3 regions of the Yersinia fenwicki genome follow, and region 2 is predicted to be linked to each of the others. Evidence: predicted binding sites of a transcription regulator. Region 2 holds the regulator's gene; each other region holds the start of a gene.

Region 1 (6,116 bases), 1.4 Mb from region 2:
GCACGATATTGCCGTTTTTCACTTTTTCCATTAGACGGTCAATCAGAATTTTTTCTGACCGGAAGCTATCACGGCGGTGAATTAGATGAACTTCCGCGGCGATATTGGCCAGATACAGTGCTTCTTCAACGGCGGTATTGCCACCACCGACGACGGCAACTTTTTGGTTACGATAAAAGAAGCCATCACAAGTTGCACAGGCAGACACCCCTTTACCCTTGAATGCCTCTTCCGATTCCATTCCAAGATAGCGTGCAGAAGCACCTGTCGCGATGATCAAGGCATCACAGGTGTACTCGGCACTATCGCCAAAAAGGCGGAATGGACGGTTTTGTAAATCGACTTTATGGATATGGTCGAACAGGATTTCTGTCTGGAATTTTTCTGCATGAGCATGCATCCGTTCCATCAGTGCCGGGCCGGTAAGACCTTCCGGGTCACCGGGCCAGTTTTCGACATCGGTGGTGGTGGTCAATTGACCGCCTTTTTCCATTCCGGTAATCAATACGGGATTCAAGTTGGCGCGTGCCGCATAAACTGCCGCTGTATAACCCGCAGGGCCAGAACCCAAAATAATCAATTTGCTATGTTTAGCCGTACTCATGAATACCTCTTTCCCACAATGTCGGACAATGTCAACGATTGTAGGGAAATTCGAGCATTAAAAAAAGCAGACAAAAATGTTGTTAGCGATTTGTTTGATAGGTAATGCCTATTTAATGAACTAAGTGTATTAAGAATCGACAGTTAGCTGTTAAACAAAAATAGGGTAATGGGCTAATTAGACCAAAATTCATTTTTACGTTATGGGCCAAATAGTCTGAAAACCCTTTGACCCTATAAAGAATGTGGCTTGCCAGCCGATAGTTCAAAAAATACCCGCAATGTGCTGGTGCGTTTTAGCGCTATTTCATTGCTTAAAAACGGTGAAAAAATAGGTCGCAGAGGGCGGCTAAGATTTTAATTCTGGCACGTTCTACTGATTTAACTTCTTTTACTTTGACAATCGGCTGTGCATTTGCGAAAACATCATAGGAAGAAGAAATTATCTGCGCGCCATAATTTCAGATTTGGTATCAGTGATACCAATCGAAAGCCCTGGAATGTTTTCGATTAATACTGGATGGCATGTGGAGTATGTTCTCGAACAACCGTAGGGGGGATGTTTCTGCGGCTGTTCGTGATGCGCTATCTCTTCCTCAACGCTAATAATCATCGAGTGCCTCGCATGCGATTGGACAGACAGGGTGTGAGATAACAACGTATTGATATATTTGCATAAAACAGGCTGCGGGTCGTTGTTTGCTATATATTCTAAATTTATTGATGATGAGAGTATGTCGCAGACTCAAGGAAATTAAGAGAGACTATAAGATGACAGATAATAAAAAACGTCCTGGGAAAGAGCTTGATCGTATAGATCGTAACATCCTAAATGAATTACAAAAGGATGGGCGTATCTCCAACGTTGAGCTTTCAAAACGAGTAGGGTTGTCACCAACACCATGTCTGGAACGGGTTCGTCGCTTAGAGCGTCAGGGCTTCATTAATGGCTATACTGCACTGCTTAATCCACAGTATTTGGATGCATCATTGCTGGTTTTCGTTGAGATTACTCTGAATCGTGGTGCTCCGGATGTGTTTGAGCAATTTAACACCGCAGTACAAAAACTCGATGAAATTCAAGAGTGTCACTTGGTTTCCGGTGATTTTGACTATTTATTGAAAACCCGCGTGCCCGATATGTCTGCTTACCGAAAATTACTCGGTGAGACCTTGCTTCGCCTGCCGGGTGTCAATGACACTCGGACCTATGTGGTGATGGAAGAAGTGAAGCAGACTAGCCACTTGGTGATTAAAACGCGATAAACAGGCAGGTGCAAAACCTGAGTAATTTGGTTACACTCCTGTTTATTCATACAGTTTCAGCGCCGGGAAGGTTCTCGGCGTTGTTATTCATACCAGTTAACAGGAACCTGGAGAGCCTTTCTTGAGCCAGGAATATACAGAAGATAAAGAAGTTACTTTGAAAAAACTCAGCAGTGGGCGTCGTTTGCTTGAGGCTGTTTTGATTGTAGTAACCATTTTGGCAGCCTTCCTAATGGCCGCGCTGCTTAGTTTCAATCCTTCAGACCCGAGTTGGTCACAAACCTCATGGCACGAGCCTATCCATAATCTTGGTGGGAGTGTGGGTGCCTGGATGGCTGATACATTGTTCTTCACTTTTGGTGTATTGGCGTATGCAATTCCTGCCATTATGGTGATGTTGTGTTGGGCCGCATTCCGCCAGCGTGATGCCAATGAATATATCGATTACTTTGCTCTCTCGCTGCGCCTGATTGGCACGTTAGCGCTGATTTTAACGTCATGCGGGCTGGCTGCATTAAATATTGACGATCTGTATTACTTCGCCTCCGGTGGGGTAATCGGGAGTCTATTCAGTAATGCCATGTTGCCGTGGTTCAATGGTGTTGGCGCTACCCTGACGTTGCTGTGTATCTGGGCTGTCGGTCTGACGCTTTTCACTGGCTGGTCATGGTTAGTCATTGCTGAGAGAATTGGTGGGGTCGTCTTAGGTTCATTAACATTTGTGACCAATCGTTCACGTCGCGAAGAACGTTATGATGAAGATGACGATGACCAAATTGAAGAAGCGAATACCGTCGAGCAAGATAAGGGTATCGGTGCAAATAACAAAGCAGTAGCCGGGGCCGCCGCGGCTAGCGCGCTGTTGGCAAATGCAGCCCATGCAGATGACGACGATGTTTTGTTCTCGGCACCATCTGTAACTGACACGCCTGCTAACCCAATATTGGATGGGGTAAATCCGACAGATGACATTGTGGCTGAAAGCGATGAGTCATTAAATGATTATGATCCATTATTGAGTACATTGCGTGCGACAGATAATAGCGAGCAATCGGGATTATCTTCTGCTGGGAATCCGCCTGAACACATTATCAGCGACAGTGCAGTGGCGATGGCCGATAAAGCCGCCGCAACGCCGCCGCTCTATTCTTTTGAGATCCCACAAGAAGCGACGTCCCCTGCGCCAACACATATTGCTCCACCGGTTGAACGGCCTGAGCCTCAACTGGGTTCATGGGATAAGCCCGCAACGCCGACCAGCCATTCACCATTTGATTTTTCTACAGCACAACGACTTAGCGATCAGGTGGAAAATACACCTTATATGAATCCAGGATTAGGAGCAGATACAGATAACTTGGCCGCTATGGGCTCACTCAGTCGCCCTGGCTCTGCTTCTGTTACTGGGATTGTCGCAACAACTGCAGCCGCAGCTACGTTTATGCCAGCATTTACTGCTAGCAGTGATAGCAGTTCACAGGTTAAACAAGGTATAGGGCCGGAGTTACCACGGCCTAATCCTGTCCGCATCCCTACAAGACGCGAGCTGGCATCCTACGGAATCAAACTCCCGTCTCAACGTATGGCGGAGCAGGAGCAACGTGAGCAAGAAGTGCAAACGCCTAAAGCTCCAGAGACAATGGTTACCGCAGGTGTCATATCTGAAGATGATGATGCACTAGAACAGGCAACCTTACGTAAAGCCTTCGCTGATCAGCAATCCGAACGTTATGGACAATCAGCCGATACGGGAGTGAGTACTTTCTCAGCGGTAGAGCCGGAAGATGAGCAAGCCTTGCAAGAGGCGGCATTACGACAAGCTTTTGCCGCACAGCAGCAACATCGCTATGGCGCAACACATGGTGAAAACAGTGGCAATAGCCAATATGAACATGCTGTTGTTGAAGAGATGCAGCCTGTAGATACTCGCAGTGCCTTTACATTCTCACCTGTTGCCGATCTGGTTGATGAAAGTCCACGTGAACCTCTGTTCACGCTTTCTTCGTATGTTGACGAAGCCGCACAGCCTGCGCCTGTGGAACGTCCTTCAGCACCAGAGCACATTGAACAGGTCTCGGCTTATCAGACATCAGAGGCAAATCAAACTCACCAAGTATATTCAGATCAATCAACACCAGTGCAACCTGCGGCATCAGCACAGCCAGTATCACCGGTGCAGCCAACCCCGGCGATGGACAGTTTGATCCATCCGTTCCTGATGCGTAATGACCAACCTTTGGTCAAACCGACAACCCCATTGCCTACGCTGGATCTCCTTTCTTCGCCGCCAGCGGAAGAAGAGCCAGTTGATATGTTTGCTTTGGAGCAAACAGCTCGTTTGGTTGAAGCGCGACTAGGGGATTATCGGGTGAAAGCGGAAGTGGTCGGTATTTCGCCAGGGCCAGTGATTACTCGCTTTGAGCTTGATTTAGCGCCGGGTGTCAAAGCTTCACGTATCTCCAATCTTTCTCGTGACTTGGCCCGCTCGCTATCGGCCATTGCCGTACGTGTGGTTGAGGTCATTCCTGGTAAACCTTACGTCGGGTTAGAACTGCCCAATAAACATCGTCAGACCGTTTATTTGCGCGAAGTGCTTGATTGCGCCAAATTCCGTGATAATCCATCACCGTTAGCTATCGTGTTGGGTAAAGATATTGCGGGGCAACCGGTAGTGGCTGATCTTGCAAAAATGCCTCATTTGCTGGTGGCGGGTACAACCGGTTCTGGTAAATCAGTTGGTGTTAACGCCATGATCCTCAGCATCTTGTATAAAGCCACACCAGATGATGTACGCTTTATCATGATTGACCCGAAAATGCTGGAACTGTCGGTGTATGAGGGGATCCCTCATCTGTTAACCGAAGTTGTTACGGATATGAAGGATGCGGCGAATGCATTGCGCTGGTGTGTCGGCGAAATGGAACGGCGTTATAAGCTGATGTCGGCTTTGGGCGTACGTAACCTCGCCGGTTATAATGAGCGAGTTGCACAAGCTGAAGCTATGGGGCGGCCAATTCCAGATCCATTCTGGAAACCCTCCGATAGCATGGATATCTCACCGCCAATGCTAGTGAAATTGCCTTATATCGTCGTCATGGTAGATGAGTTTGCTGACTTAATGATGACGGTGGGTAAGAAAGTTGAAGAGCTGATTGCTCGTTTGGCCCAAAAAGCCCGAGCTGCCGGCATTCATTTGGTTCTGGCAACTCAGCGACCCTCTGTGGATGTGATTACTGGCTTGATTAAAGCCAATATCCCAACCCGTATCGCATTTACGGTTTCCAGCAAAATTGACTCACGAACTATCCTTGATCAGGGGGGGGCAGAATCACTACTGGGTATGGGGGATATGCTGTATATGGCACCTAACTCCTCAATTCCGGTCCGTGTTCATGGTGCTTTTGTCCGAGATCAGGAAGTGCATGCAGTGGTTAATGATTGGAAAGCGCGAGGCCGTCCTCAATATATTGAGAGCATTCTCAGTGGCAGCGATGAAGGTGAAGGCGGTAGCCTTGGCCTGGATAGCGACGAAGAGTTGGACCCACTGTTTGATCAGGCGGTGAATTTTGTTTTGGAGAAACGTCGTGCATCTATCTCCGGTGTGCAGCGCCAGTTCCGTATCGGATATAACCGCGCTGCACGTATTATTGAACAAATGGAAGCTCAGCAGATCGTCAGTACACCGGGGCATAACGGTAATCGTGAAGTATTGGCCCCGCCGCCACATGAGTAGTTATATTTTGCTCTGAGGCAATTAACATAGACAGGGCCGCTTTGCGGCCCTTATGCAAAAAGCGTACCCCCCATATTTATCAGAGAATTTTATAAGGTATTCAGAATAATGAAAAAATTGCTTGTTGCTTGCTGTCTGTTATCGGGGTTAATGTCGGCTCACGCGCTGGCTGATGCCAGTTCAGATTTACAAGCTCGTCTGAGCAAGGTGAACAGTTTCCATGCTAACTTCTCGCAAAAAGTGACCAGCTCAGAGGGTACTGCGGTACAAGAGGGCGAGGGTGAGTTATGGGTGAAGCGACCTAATTTATTTAATTGGCATATGACTTCCCCTGACGAGAGTGTTTTGATTTCTGATGGTGAAACATTGTGGTTCTATAACCCATTTGTTGAACAAGCAACGGCGACCTGGCTGAAAAATGCCACAGGTAATACGCCATTTATGCTTATTACCCGTAATAATCCAGATGATTGGAAACAATATAATGTGAAGCAGAAAGGCGATGATTTTGAGC
Region 2 (6,116 bases):
GGCAGCACTGGCATTAGCCTGGGTCTATCCCTTTATGAAGCGGGTGACACATCTGCCTCAGGTGGTCTTGGGTGCAGCTTTTGGTTGGTCAATCCCAATGGGTTTTGCCGCCGTGAGCGAAAGTTTACCTTTGGTCTGCTGGCTACTTTTATTGGCCAATATCTGCTGGACGGTGGCTTATGATACCCAATATGCGATGGTTGACCGTGATGACGATCTGAAGATTGGCGTCAAATCTACTGCGATTTTGTTTGGTCAACAGGACAAGCTGATTATTGGTTTGCTGCAACTGGCAACGCTGGTTCTAATGGTGACTATTGGCTGGCTGATGAATCTTGGCGGAGCATTTTATTGGTCAATTCTGCTGGCTGGTACTCTGTTTGTCCACCAACAGAAGATAATTGCTGGACGTGAACGTGATCCATGTTTCCGCGCGTTTTTGAATAATAATTACGTAGGATTGGTGTTGTTTCTCGGTATCTTCATTAGTTATCTATAAAAAAATGGCCAGATGATGAATCCGGCCATTCTTGTTTTTACTTAACAGAGCGAAGAGTTAGTTTTCTTCTTTATCCTCTGCCTCAGGTTCTGGCAGCAGGTTATTGGTTTCTGCTGGCATACTGACACTTTCAATCGTCAGCTTCACTTCCGGTGTCATCAATGCGCTCAGCATATTGTAAACTTCGAGTGTATGTTCCTGAATAGCATCACCGCTGTCACTGATATAACCCTCTTCCCGCAATGTGCCCACCAAGGTTGAGAACACCGCTTTATCGAAGAATTCCGGCGCGTTAATCCCATGCAACACAGATAAACGCTGTGCCATAATGCGGCTCTCTTTCTCCAGCGCACCCCGATTGATACTGGGGTTCGCACTAAGCAATGAAAGGGTAATCGCATAACGTTGCAAGGTTTCTCGCACTCCCGCTGCCAGTAATTGCAGTGGGCGAATACGGGCTGGGTTCAGCACCAACTCACTTCCTTTGTCGCAAATCAACTGTTGGCGCGCCAGTTCATCAATCAGCGTATCTAGGGTCTGTGGCAGTTGCTCTTTGCTGTAATGCAGGAACAATTCAGCTTTTAGCATTGGGTAGATCATGCTGATTTGGCGTAACAATTCGGCACGGGTAATGCGCCGCTGGTACATTACCATGCTAGCAATCAGCGATGGCAGGATCAGCAAGTGCTGGATGTTATTGCGATAGTAGGTCATCAGCACGGCTTGTTCCCGTGGCAGGATGATAATGTCACCAATATTGTCTTTCTCCACCTCGAACTTATTCATATTCAAGGCGTGATTAAGTAGCTCTTCCGGCGTCTTATCCGGCACGGTGACATCTTTCGCATAAGGCACATTGCGCATCAGTTGCAAGTAGCAATCAAGTTGCTCAAGTAACTGCTCGCGGGTGAGTGAACGCTGACGTGATGCTAACAATGCGGTAGAACACAAGTTCATGGCATTGGCTGCTGCCGCATTGTTAATTCTGACCATAATTTTACCGGCCAAGTCATTCACCGCTGGCGTCAGCCAGCTTGGGCGCTGTGCTTCAATAGGATCGATAGCATCACGCCATTGCGGCACATTGGTATTCAGATAGGTGGTCAACGGTATTGGCTCACCAAAGTTGACGTAGCCTTGACCGAGATTGCGCAGCTTGCGCAAGCCCCGCAACATCTGTAACAGGCTCTCTTTCTCTTTAGTTGCACCACGTAGCTCTTTGGCGTAAGTCCCCACTTCCATCACATGCTCGTAGCCGATGTAAATCGGCACCAAGGTGATTGGGCGTGAACCGCCGCGCAGCATAGCCTGTATGGTCATCGACAAAGTGCCGGTTTTGGGCTCCAACAGACGGCCGGTACGTGAACGCCCGCCTTCAACAAAGTATTCCACTGAGTAGCCCCGGGTGAACAACTCACCCAGATATTCACGGAACACGGTGGAATAGAGCTTGTTGCCTTTAAAGGTACGACGGATAAAGAACGCACCTAAGCGGCGAAAGATCGGGCCAGCGGGCCAGAAATTAAGGTTAATACCGGCAGCAATATGCGGCGGCACCAGCCCCTGATGATAAAGGACATAAGATAGCAGCAGGTAATCCATGTGGCTGCGGTGGCAAGGCACATAGACGATTTCATGGCCATCTTGCGCCAACTGCCGTACACGCTCAGCATTATGGACGTTAATCCCCTGATACAAGCGGTTCCACGTCCAGCTCAAAACCCGATCCGACAGACGCACGGCTTCATAAGAGAAGTCGGCGGCAATTTCTTCCATCAACGTTATGGCGTTTTGCTGCGCTTTCTCATGGGAGATTTTCTTGGTGCGAGCTTCATCGGCGACCGCTTTTTCAATCGCTTTGGATGTTAACAGTTTCTTGAATAGGTCTTGACGTGCCGGCAGGCTAGGGCCTACAGCAGCCAAACGCTGACGTGAGAAGTGCATCCGCGCTACGCGCGCCAGTTTGTGGGCAATTGTTTTATCTGTACCATGTTCACTGGCCATCCGGCGCAGTGAAACTGTGGTGGAAAAACGCACAAAGCTATCGCGGCCCAGCCACAATACTGCAAAGAATTTCTGCACACCGTTCAGTACGCGCAGATGTGGCGTACCGTGGCCTTCACGCCCTGGAGAGCGGCCAAACATCACCGACACCGGCAGCATTTGAATATCCAACTCCGGGTTATTGCGATGCAGATCGAGATAATCGTGGAATATTTTTACCGATTCCTGCTTCGGGGCGTAATAGCGAAATACCCTTGGGCCGTTATCGATAAAGACATGGCTGGGAAGCTGCACACCATCGATTTCCAATGGAATCAATGGGTCGGGCAGATCCTGAGCCTGACACTGCGCTCGCAAAGTCAGTAAATCAGCCTTAGAATTGTAAGGCAAAACGTACAGAATAGGACGAGACGGGTCTAACCCTAACTCAGTCACAGGATCTGCCGGAATAACCTTGCTTTTTACCAACAATTTAAGTGGTAAATTCAATAACTTATAATATATTTTACGCCAACCTGACATAACTACATGAAGCCTCTTGTTAGCAATTCGTCGCAAGGATACCAGAAACTGGTTTTGAGATCTGTGGTGATGAGACAACAGAAAGCGGCAAAAATCATCATTAACTTAAGATAAAGGCAATAAAATATGGCAAATCAGTCAACTGGATTAACCCGAATCTATAAAGCTGCTGGTTATTCTGTGAAAGGTTTAACCGCAGCCTGGAAAAATGAAGCCGCATTTCGCCAGGAAGCAGTGGCTGCCATACTCGCTATCATACTGGCCTTTTGGTTAGATATAGAGGCCACAGCACGTATTTTATTGATCGCGAGTGTGGTGCTAGTCGTCATTGTTGAAGTTATCAATAGTGCTATTGAGGCGGTGGTGGACCGCATCGGCAGTGAACTCCACGAACTATCAGGACGGGCCAAGGATATGGGGTCTGCTGCCGTATGTCTGGCCATTTTGTTGGCGTTATTTATATGGGTAACAGTGCTCTGGCAGCATGTCGGCTAAGAATGCGATAAACAACGCGATAAACAGCGCTGTGGATGTAAACAGTGATTAATCCCTGTTTTTATTCACTCTTTGGTTCCCAATACTCACTTACCTGTATATACTCACAGCAAGACTGTATAAACAAACAGGGGGCGGAATGAAAGCACTTACTACCAGACAGCAAGAGGTTTATGACCTTGTGCGCGATCACCTAGCGCAAACAGGTATGCCACCGACCCGTGCCGAAATTGCGCAGCGCCTGGGGTTTCGCTCTCCTAACGCCGCTGAAGAGCATTTAAAAGCACTGGCCCGTAAGGGTGTGATCGAGATTGTCTCCGGCGCTTCTCGCGGTATCCGTCTATTGATGGAAGAAGAAGATGGTTTACCACTGATTGGCCGGGTTGCCGCAGGGGAGCCACTATTAGCGCAGCAGCATATTGAAGGCCACTATAAAGTCGATCCTTCCATGTTTAAGCCGAGTGCGGATTTCCTGTTGCGGGTAAATGGAATGTCGATGAGAGATATCGGTATTCTGGACGGTGACTTGCTCGCTGTACATAAAACCCAAGATGTACGTAATGGGCAAGTGGTTGTTGCGCGTATTGATGATGAAGTAACGGTAAAACGCTTGAAAAAACAAGGTAATATCGTCCAACTTCTGCCAGAAAATAGTGAGTTCCAGCCGATTGTAGTCGATCTACGTGAACAAAGTTTTACTATTGAAGGTCTAGCCGTTGGTGTCATCCGTAATGGCGACTGGATCTGATTTTCGCGTTGATTTATATACCCTTCAGTAAGAAGGGTATATAAAGAATTTTATCCCTTTTATATTCAACTCAATCTAGTTTGAGAATATTCCGATAATAAGTTATTACTTGCTGTTTTAACTGAATATTATCAGCTTTTCCTTTCTGTTTATTTCTCAAGTATCAGTGATTAATATTAATCTGACTTTAATTATCAGTATCCTCTGCTACAGTTATTCATACGGTAAGCGAAGGAACGATTTCAAATTTAAACTATTTATTACCGTATTTAATTAAATAAACTGACTAATCCAAAGGTAACGGAGATATTATGAATAAAGATCAAGCCGACGGTAACTGGAAGCAGTTTAAAGGTAAAGTGAAAGAGAAATGGGGCAAACTAACCGATGATGACCTGACCGTCATTGAAGGTAAGCGTGACCAGCTGGTGGGTAAAATCCAGGAGAAATACGGCTATCAGAAAGAGCAAGCCGAGAAAGAAGTTAAGGCTTGGGAAGATCACAGCAAATATCGCTGGTAGCGGTGTTAAACTGATATCGATATAAATAAATCGAGCTTCTGGTATTCATAGAATACTTATTTATTAAATAACCTTTAGTTTTTTATATTCTTCACATTAAAACTTAGTGGTGAATTTAATAATTAGCAATACTCTTCAGGTATCTTATTTATATCGAATTGACACAAGGATGTGTCTTGTTTTATTTAAATTCTTATTTATTCTCTATAGCCATTATTCCTCTCATACTTATCCTGCCGCCTATCAGGCGACAGTCTACTTTTATCATCAGGGACTACTTCTTTTTAGTCACAATAGAATGGTCATGACCACAATGATCATGGCTTTCACATGCTTCGACTTCCCCACATTCAGCACATAAACCATGAGCTTCAACCACCGTATGGCGCAGGGTAAAACCAGACTGTTTTGCTAACTGTGCCAGAGCTTCCTCGATACCAACAGTTGTTCGTTCAGTCACTATCTTGCAGCGATCGCAGATAAATAATGCCGAAGTATGAGTTGGCTCTTCAAAATGATGGCATAGCACATAGCTGTTTGCTGATTCAACACGGTGAATAAACCCCTGCTCAAGCAAGAAATCCAATGCACGATAGACTGTTGGCGGTTTAGCTTGTGGTTCAGAAACACGCAGTAAATCCAACAGATCATAAGCACTGATTGCACCAGGCTGTTGCGCCATCAAACGCAAGACTTCAAGACGTTGCGGTGTCAGCCGGACGTTTCGTTGTTGGCACAGGCTTTCAGCCTGAGCAAGCAGCTTTTCCTGATTGATAGGGTTCATCATGTACATCCCGCAGCATTTGAATGGTGCCAATTTTATCATATTTACAGCTAATCGCCGATAGATGAAAAAATAGGATGTCGCGGAGTGTCACAACTTTAGCAAGTCAAAGCTGCTAGTCGCGTGTTGCCATGTGTTAGCTACAACTATCACTCAGACTGCCATTATAAAGTTCTATGGTATAATCACATATTCTTTCCGATTGTTTGGTTTACTCAATGAGTAATATTAATGGGTAATTGATGCAGTCATAACCGATGAAACTACAGTAAATGTACCAAGCTCAGACTTTTTCCAGCACTCAGGCTGATAAGCCACATTATCCCCTACAGCGTTTTTCCGTCGCGCCGATGCTCGACTGGACAGATCGTCATTGCCGCTATTTTCATCGCTTGTTGACCAAACAGGCTTTGTTGTATACCGAAATGGTTACAACAGGTGCGATTATTCATGGTAAAGCAGACTATCTGGCCTATAGCGAGCAAGACCATCCTGTCGCACTACAACTGGGTGGCAGTGATCCGCAGGCATTAGCCCATTGTG
Region 3 (6,116 bases), 1.4 Mb from region 2:
CGCATATGAATATGCAACTGGCTACCCGGATGAAGCAGACTATACGGGCCAGGCGTAAGCGCCATTTTAATGCAGAACATCAACATACTCGCAAGAAATCAATCGATCTGGAATTTCTGGTGTGGCAACGTTTGGCAGCGCTGGCAAGGCGTCGAGGTAATACACTGTCAGAGACTGTTGTTCAGTTAATTGAAGATGCTGAACGTAAAGAGAAGTATCAGAATCAGATGTCGTCGTTGAAGCAGGACTTGCAAGATATTCTTGGTAAGGATGGTTGAGCTGAGCGGGTATCAATCGATATCAACACGGTAGGAACAGTGAAATCAAGAAAATGTCATTTGATCTGATTTTCTTAATTTCACGATAAAAAAAACCCCGCAATGCGGGGTTTTTTACGGAAGCAGTAAACTTAAGCCTGTGGCTGAGTTACAACTTCTTTGTAGCCTTTAACTTCGATCTCTACGCGACGATCTGGTGCCAGGCACTCAATCAGAGCAGCACGTGGTTTCACGTTGTCACAGGTGTTGCCAGTAACTGGGTTTGCTTGGCCTTCACCGCGAGCGGTGATTTTGTCAGCAGGGATACCTTTAGAAACCAGGTAATCACGCACGCTATCAGCACGACGCTGAGACAGAGCTAAGTTAGGAGCTGGTTGACCGATACGGTCAGCGAAGCCCAGAACCACTACAGAACCGTCTTTAGGATCGATAGAGCTCAGTTGTGCGTACAGTTGGTCCAGAGCTTGCTGGCCTTCTGGTTTCAACGTTGCTTTGTTGAAAGCAAACAGCACGTCAGACTTCAGAGTGAAACGCTTGGTGTCAACAACTGGAGCTGGAGCTGGAGCCGGAGCAATAGGAGCTACTGCATCTTCCTGACCGAAACGGTAAGAAACACCTACGCTCAGCATGCCGTTGTCTGGACGAGCACCAACGGTAGCTTTATCACCAATGTTGCTAACCCATTGGTATTCCATACGGGTTGCCCAGTTTTTGGTCCATGCGTATTCAGCACCCAGTGCTACCAGTGGAGAAACACCGGTATCATGGTTGTTCTGACGGTCGCCAGAAGCTGCGTCAAACGCGCTTGAGTCTGCACGCCAAACCATACCACCTAAACGGGTGTACAGGTCCAGATCCTGAGCAATTGGGTAGCTCAGTTTTGCAGCCAGTTGAACGCCTTGTGCTTTAAAGTCGCCGTTACGAAGGTCGCCTTTGTAAGGCATACGGCCAAGCCAGTCGTATCCCATTTCAAAGCCCAAGTATTGGTTTGCTTGGTAACCCAAGAACGCACCAGCACCTAATTGGTCTTTGTGAGTTGGACCGTCATTGCCTTGGTCGCCATAGATACCGCCAGTGCCAGTATTTTGATACTGAGACCAGCCCAGTTTACCACCGGTGTACCAGGTGTTATCTTTCGGTGCGGCTTGCGCTACTGTAGCGAAACCGGCCAGTGCCACTGCTAATGCGATAGCTGTCTTTTTCATTTTACGCCTCGTTATCATCCAAATAGGCAATGAGCTTTAAAAGCTAAGCCCTTGGTTAAAATTCTTCGTCAAGGTTTTAACGCTCCCGTTAATCACGCTGCCAGTATAATTTGGCGTTTTAGAGCAACCTTGGCGATGTAAAGTCTACAACGTGGCGAGAAAGTTACAAGTGTGATGTGATAAACCGGCTGAAAAAAAAGCGAAATAGTGCATAATCTTTAACGATTTAGCCGTGGAATATAGTATTTCCTAGACCTTATTTTCCGCCGCAAGCCGCATTCTGACTCGCTTTATGCTGATTTTGCAGGAGTAAGCCCTAAATATTGTAATAATTCATGGGATAAATCCTAAATTTACTTAATGATACAAAGAAGAATGAATTTTTAACGTTGCGCACTGTCCTTGATCGAGTTTTGTGTCATTCAGAGGACGCATAACAAACCCATAAGCATTTCCTAACTTTGCTGCTAAACGTAATCTAATGCGGTCATTTTCTGACAACTCGGGTAGCCATCCAAGAACGACACTGTAATTTCCCGTCAACAACGCCTTTTCCATTGCATCAACAGTAGATAATGGATTGATCTGCCTCGCCTGAACGACTTTACTCATTGGCAAGCCTGATTGCTGCAACCATAAACGACTTAATTTCTGCTGTGGGGTCAGCCACAAGAGCCACCGGGACTGTTTACCGAGCTGTTGTAATAAAGGAAGCAGTAATTGTGCTACCGCAGGCTGATTTTCACTGTAAACAAGTTCACTGATAAGGCCACTATCTGTTGGCACATCAACTCTTTCCTGTGTGTCACGGGTAATAAGAGAATGATAATTAGCATTATAAGGTTTTAGTGATTGAGTACGCATGATGAACCTCGCCTGTGGTTTCCTGTATGTATATACAGTAGTCACTGTTTGTTCGAAGATCAACTAAATTTTTACAAGACGCTTCGCATTATTGCGATGTAAATACGCAAAAGTTGATTTTGTGTTTGGCTCAGTTATCCATATTGCGTATTTTCTAATTAGTTGTTCCTCTTACACTTATTGCAACTAAAAAGGGACGTTTGATCGGATTTTTACTAAAGGAGTAGTGATGAAAAAAGTATCAGAGAACAAGATCATGCAGGTTCGGTGCCGTTTTGATTTTTTGGGCCAAATCACAGTCCGCTCACAATTTGGTGGTTACGGCCTGTTAGCCGATAACATTATGTTTGCAGTCGTTTCGGAAGGGGAGTTGTATCTGCGTGCTAATGACTTGGTTGAAAACTTATTCCGCACCAGAGGGATGGTTAATCTTGTTTATGCTAAACGCGGTCTTCCTGTTTCACTGCGTTATTATTGGGTTGATTTAGCATTGTGGGACGATGATCTTGCATTACGCCACTTTGCAAAACAGTCATATCAAGGGGCTAAATCCGAAGTTTTAAGTAAAAGAAGTCCCCCAGTTCGTTTGAAGGATTTACCCAATCTCAGTGCCAGCCTTGAGCGGTTATTATGGAAAGTGGGTATCCAGAGCGCGGCAGAGCTTAAGCTTGAGGGGGCTAAGCGTTGTTACCTGAAGTTACGCACATTACGACGCACATTAGGCGTCAATGTATTATTGGCACTTGCGGGGGCAATCAGTGGTCACCACTGTGCAGTGTTGCCTCTAATGTTGCGTAGCGAGCTGATTGAATGGTTTGAAATGCACATTCAGCCAGCCGGTGTCGCGCAATATGAAACAATATAGAGAAGGGCCATTGATGGAAACTGGCCCGAGATTTCATTAGCCAGCTTGGCCAATACGTTTATTCAGTTCACTAAGCTCAGGTAATAATTCGAGCAATAAGCCAATCTGTTGTAAAACCAATTGATCTTTGCTCTCCGGCTCAGGATTACAGCTCTGTAGCCGGGTTAATAAGCTCACTAATACTTGTGTCATTTTTAGACTATCGAGTTGTTCTTGCTCAAGAGCACCTTCAACATAACAAATAGCATCGTTAAGTAAATTCAACGTGGCAGTATTAGTCAGTTTTTCACGGTGAGCACCTAATGCAGAAATATAACTCAGCATGGTGTGGTTGAGGCAAAGTAAGCGAAATGCCGCCTCCTGTGTTTCCTTGTCGTTTTTTGGCTCCGCTGACATATTTGAGATAACAGAGGCCAATTCAGCATCGCAATTATGTGCATCACGCCGGGCAACACGGTAGGGCAAGCTGTTATCTTTACCTTGATAATATTGCACTAAAATAGCATCCAAATAACGGCAATTCGCATTAAGTGTTCTGTGAACAACCGCGGGAAGTTGGCGGAATTTCCAGTCAGGCCAGATAAAACTCACTGCAACCCAGGCAATAGCGCAACCAAGTAGCGTGTCAAACACACGCGGTGCGGCAACTTCAAATCCTTCCCCGAGCAAGTTAAAACAGAGCAACACCAACAAAGTAATGAACATTGTCGCGTGAGCATACTGAACATTACGGAAAGCAAAAAAGAGTACACCAGTAATGACAATCAGGATTAACTGACCCTCAATAGACGGCACAAAATACAGGATGGGGAGCCCAATAAGGATACCTGCCAAGGTGCCAATAATGCGCAGCGCGAGCCGGCGTCTTGTTGCATTGTAGTTGGGCTGGCAGACAAAAAGGCTGGTCAGCAAGATCCAATACCCATGACGCATGCCGGTAAGTTGAATAAACGCATAGCCTACGCAGAGTACAACGGACATGCGCACAGCATGACGGAAGAGTGCGGATTGAGGGGTCAGATGGCGACTGATGCGCAACTTGATATCACTCCATCCGGTGAGACGATCATCGGATAAGCGACTTTCTGGTTGTGGGCCTTCGGCTAATACTTGTTCTGATTCAATGCCAGCCAGTTGGGCATCAATGGCGCGCAGGTTTTTGAGCAAATGAGACAGTGCTTTAACTTGCGGTACATTCTCATTTTGTGCGAGCTCTCGAGCCAATGCAGCATTTAAAAATGTAAACGCCCGTTCGAAACGCGGGTCATGCTGATATTTTTGTCTCATCAGAATGGATTGCGACAGCTTCATACAGGCTCGGGCTTGCATGCTGAGCAGACGTTGAAAGCGGAATAACACGTCGCTGTAGCGAAATTTTTCCCGCAATACTTGATATTGGACGTGTGATGAACTGGCGCGTTCATGAATATCTTGTGCAACAAAATAATAGTGGAGGGTGCGCCGGGTCTCGCGCTGACCGCGATCACCTTTTAGCCGCGTAACAAGTGAGGTTTTGGCTTGGTTCAATGTCGAGACTAATGTACCGTTAGCCATTGCCACATCTATAAGTGGTTGATTGACATCATCTTCTATATCCGGGTCAAATAGATTGGCTTTTGCTTCAAGATATTGGGCCAAGTGTTGATAGCAACGGGCCAGATTATCCTGCAACGGACGAATAGGAAATATAAGATGCCCACAGAGGGTCAGGACATTATACCAAACGGCACCAAGTATCAGTAACAGGGGTTGCTGGTACCAAATATGGTACATGGAAGTACCCAACATGGTGTAAATGGCAATTAATAATGCACCAAAGGCGATGGTGGCATAACGTTGGCCTAAGGCACCCAGCAGAATAAAACCACAAGTTGAAAAGGTCAGGCCAAGGGCAAAAAGCCAAGGATAAGGAAATAAAAGTTCAATAGAGGCTGATGCGATAAAAAAACAAATCAACGTAATGAATAGATTACGTAACCGCCCAGCCAGGCGGTCATCAAGATCAGTTAGTGCTGCAGCCACGACACCCAGTGTTAAGGGGATTGTTAGCTTTGGCTGATCAATCCACCAAGGAACCGCCGTTACACCCATCAACGCGATAAATATACGAACATGATAAAGCAGGCTGCTATTGTAGATATAACGGCGTAAACCAGTGACGAAAGTGAGCACAAAAAACCTCTAAAAACTGAAAATTCAGCGTTGCTGATGCTGGCGTTGAGCATTGGCCATTCTCGCCTGTTGTGCCATTTCAACAGAAACGACACGGCGGCCCACAGGCCACAACGCGATAGCCGCGATCTTAAAATTGGCAATCCCCACCGGAATCCCAATTATGGTGATACATTGCACAATTCCGGTTGCAATGTGTGATAAACATAACCACCAACCAAATAAAATAAACCAAACGATATTCAGTAAAGAACCACCCGCGGTTAGCAGAGGATTACTTTTTTCAGGGTATAATTCATTGACATGGATCGCCTCATTGCCATAAGGGAGAAATGATAACTTGGTGATCTCCCAGCAAGAGCGCGTTAATGGTAAGGTGAAAATTAGGATAACGCTGACGACAGTTGCCAATAACCAGCCCAATGTGGTGAAAAAACCACCTAAAACAAAATTAAGAATATTTAGTACAGTACGCATAGTGATTAATCTGCCTAACTGAATAAAAAAACCGCAATGCGGATGAGTGATAACAGGTGCCATCTATTCTATACGCATGGCGCCGGTTAGTTTCCTTTGTTAACTATCGGATACCTGTTGTTTAAACTCAATTATTTTATTTACACTCCATCATGTTATTTCAATTCACTTAATACGAGTTATGGCGCGCGGATATGGAACTTAAAGCGACATCTTTTGGCAAGCATTTGGCTCAGCATCCTTATAATCGGGTAC

What was found. The regulator LexA, encoded in region 2, represses DNA repair genes until DNA is damaged. The targets are predictions, from matches to a motif close to TNCTGTATGTACATACAGNA.
Positions count from the first base shown of each region.
Region 1: ACF3VQ_RS07745 (DNA translocase FtsK 4TM domain-containing protein) is a predicted target of LexA. The motif match lies at 1,906-1,925, and genes of this name have one in related genera.
Region 3: sulA (SOS-induced cell division inhibitor SulA) is a predicted target of LexA. The motif match lies at 2,368-2,387, and genes of this name have one in related genera.

Region 1 covers NZ_CP170755.1:1,712,996-1,719,111, forward strand. The annotation lists gene trxB (thioredoxin-disulfide reductase) at 1-604, opposite strand, end outside; gene lrp (leucine-responsive transcriptional regulator Lrp) at 1,375-1,869, shown strand; gene ACF3VQ_RS07745 (DNA translocase FtsK 4TM domain-containing protein) at 1,991-5,602, shown strand; gene lolA (outer membrane lipoprotein chaperone LolA) at 5,711-6,116, shown strand, end outside.
Region 2 covers NZ_CP170755.1:356,775-362,890, forward strand. The annotation lists gene ubiA (4-hydroxybenzoate octaprenyltransferase) at 1-499, shown strand, start outside; gene plsB (glycerol-3-phosphate 1-O-acyltransferase PlsB) at 557-3,025, opposite strand; gene ACF3VQ_RS01585 (diacylglycerol kinase) at 3,152-3,520, shown strand; gene lexA (transcriptional repressor LexA) at 3,660-4,268, shown strand; gene ACF3VQ_RS01595 (CsbD family protein) at 4,580-4,789, shown strand; gene zur (zinc uptake transcriptional repressor Zur) at 5,064-5,573, opposite strand; gene dusA (tRNA dihydrouridine(20/20a) synthase DusA) at 5,846-6,116, shown strand, end outside.
Region 3 covers NZ_CP170755.1:1,787,061-1,793,176, forward strand. The annotation lists gene matP (macrodomain Ter protein MatP) at 1-278, shown strand, start outside; gene ompA (porin OmpA) at 410-1,483, opposite strand; gene sulA (SOS-induced cell division inhibitor SulA) at 1,841-2,347, opposite strand; gene ACF3VQ_RS08025 (TfoX/Sxy family DNA transformation protein) at 2,577-3,212, shown strand; gene yccS (YccS family putative transporter) at 3,249-5,384, opposite strand; gene ACF3VQ_RS08035 (YccF domain-containing protein) at 5,409-5,861, opposite strand; gene helD (DNA helicase IV) at 6,056-6,116, shown strand, end outside.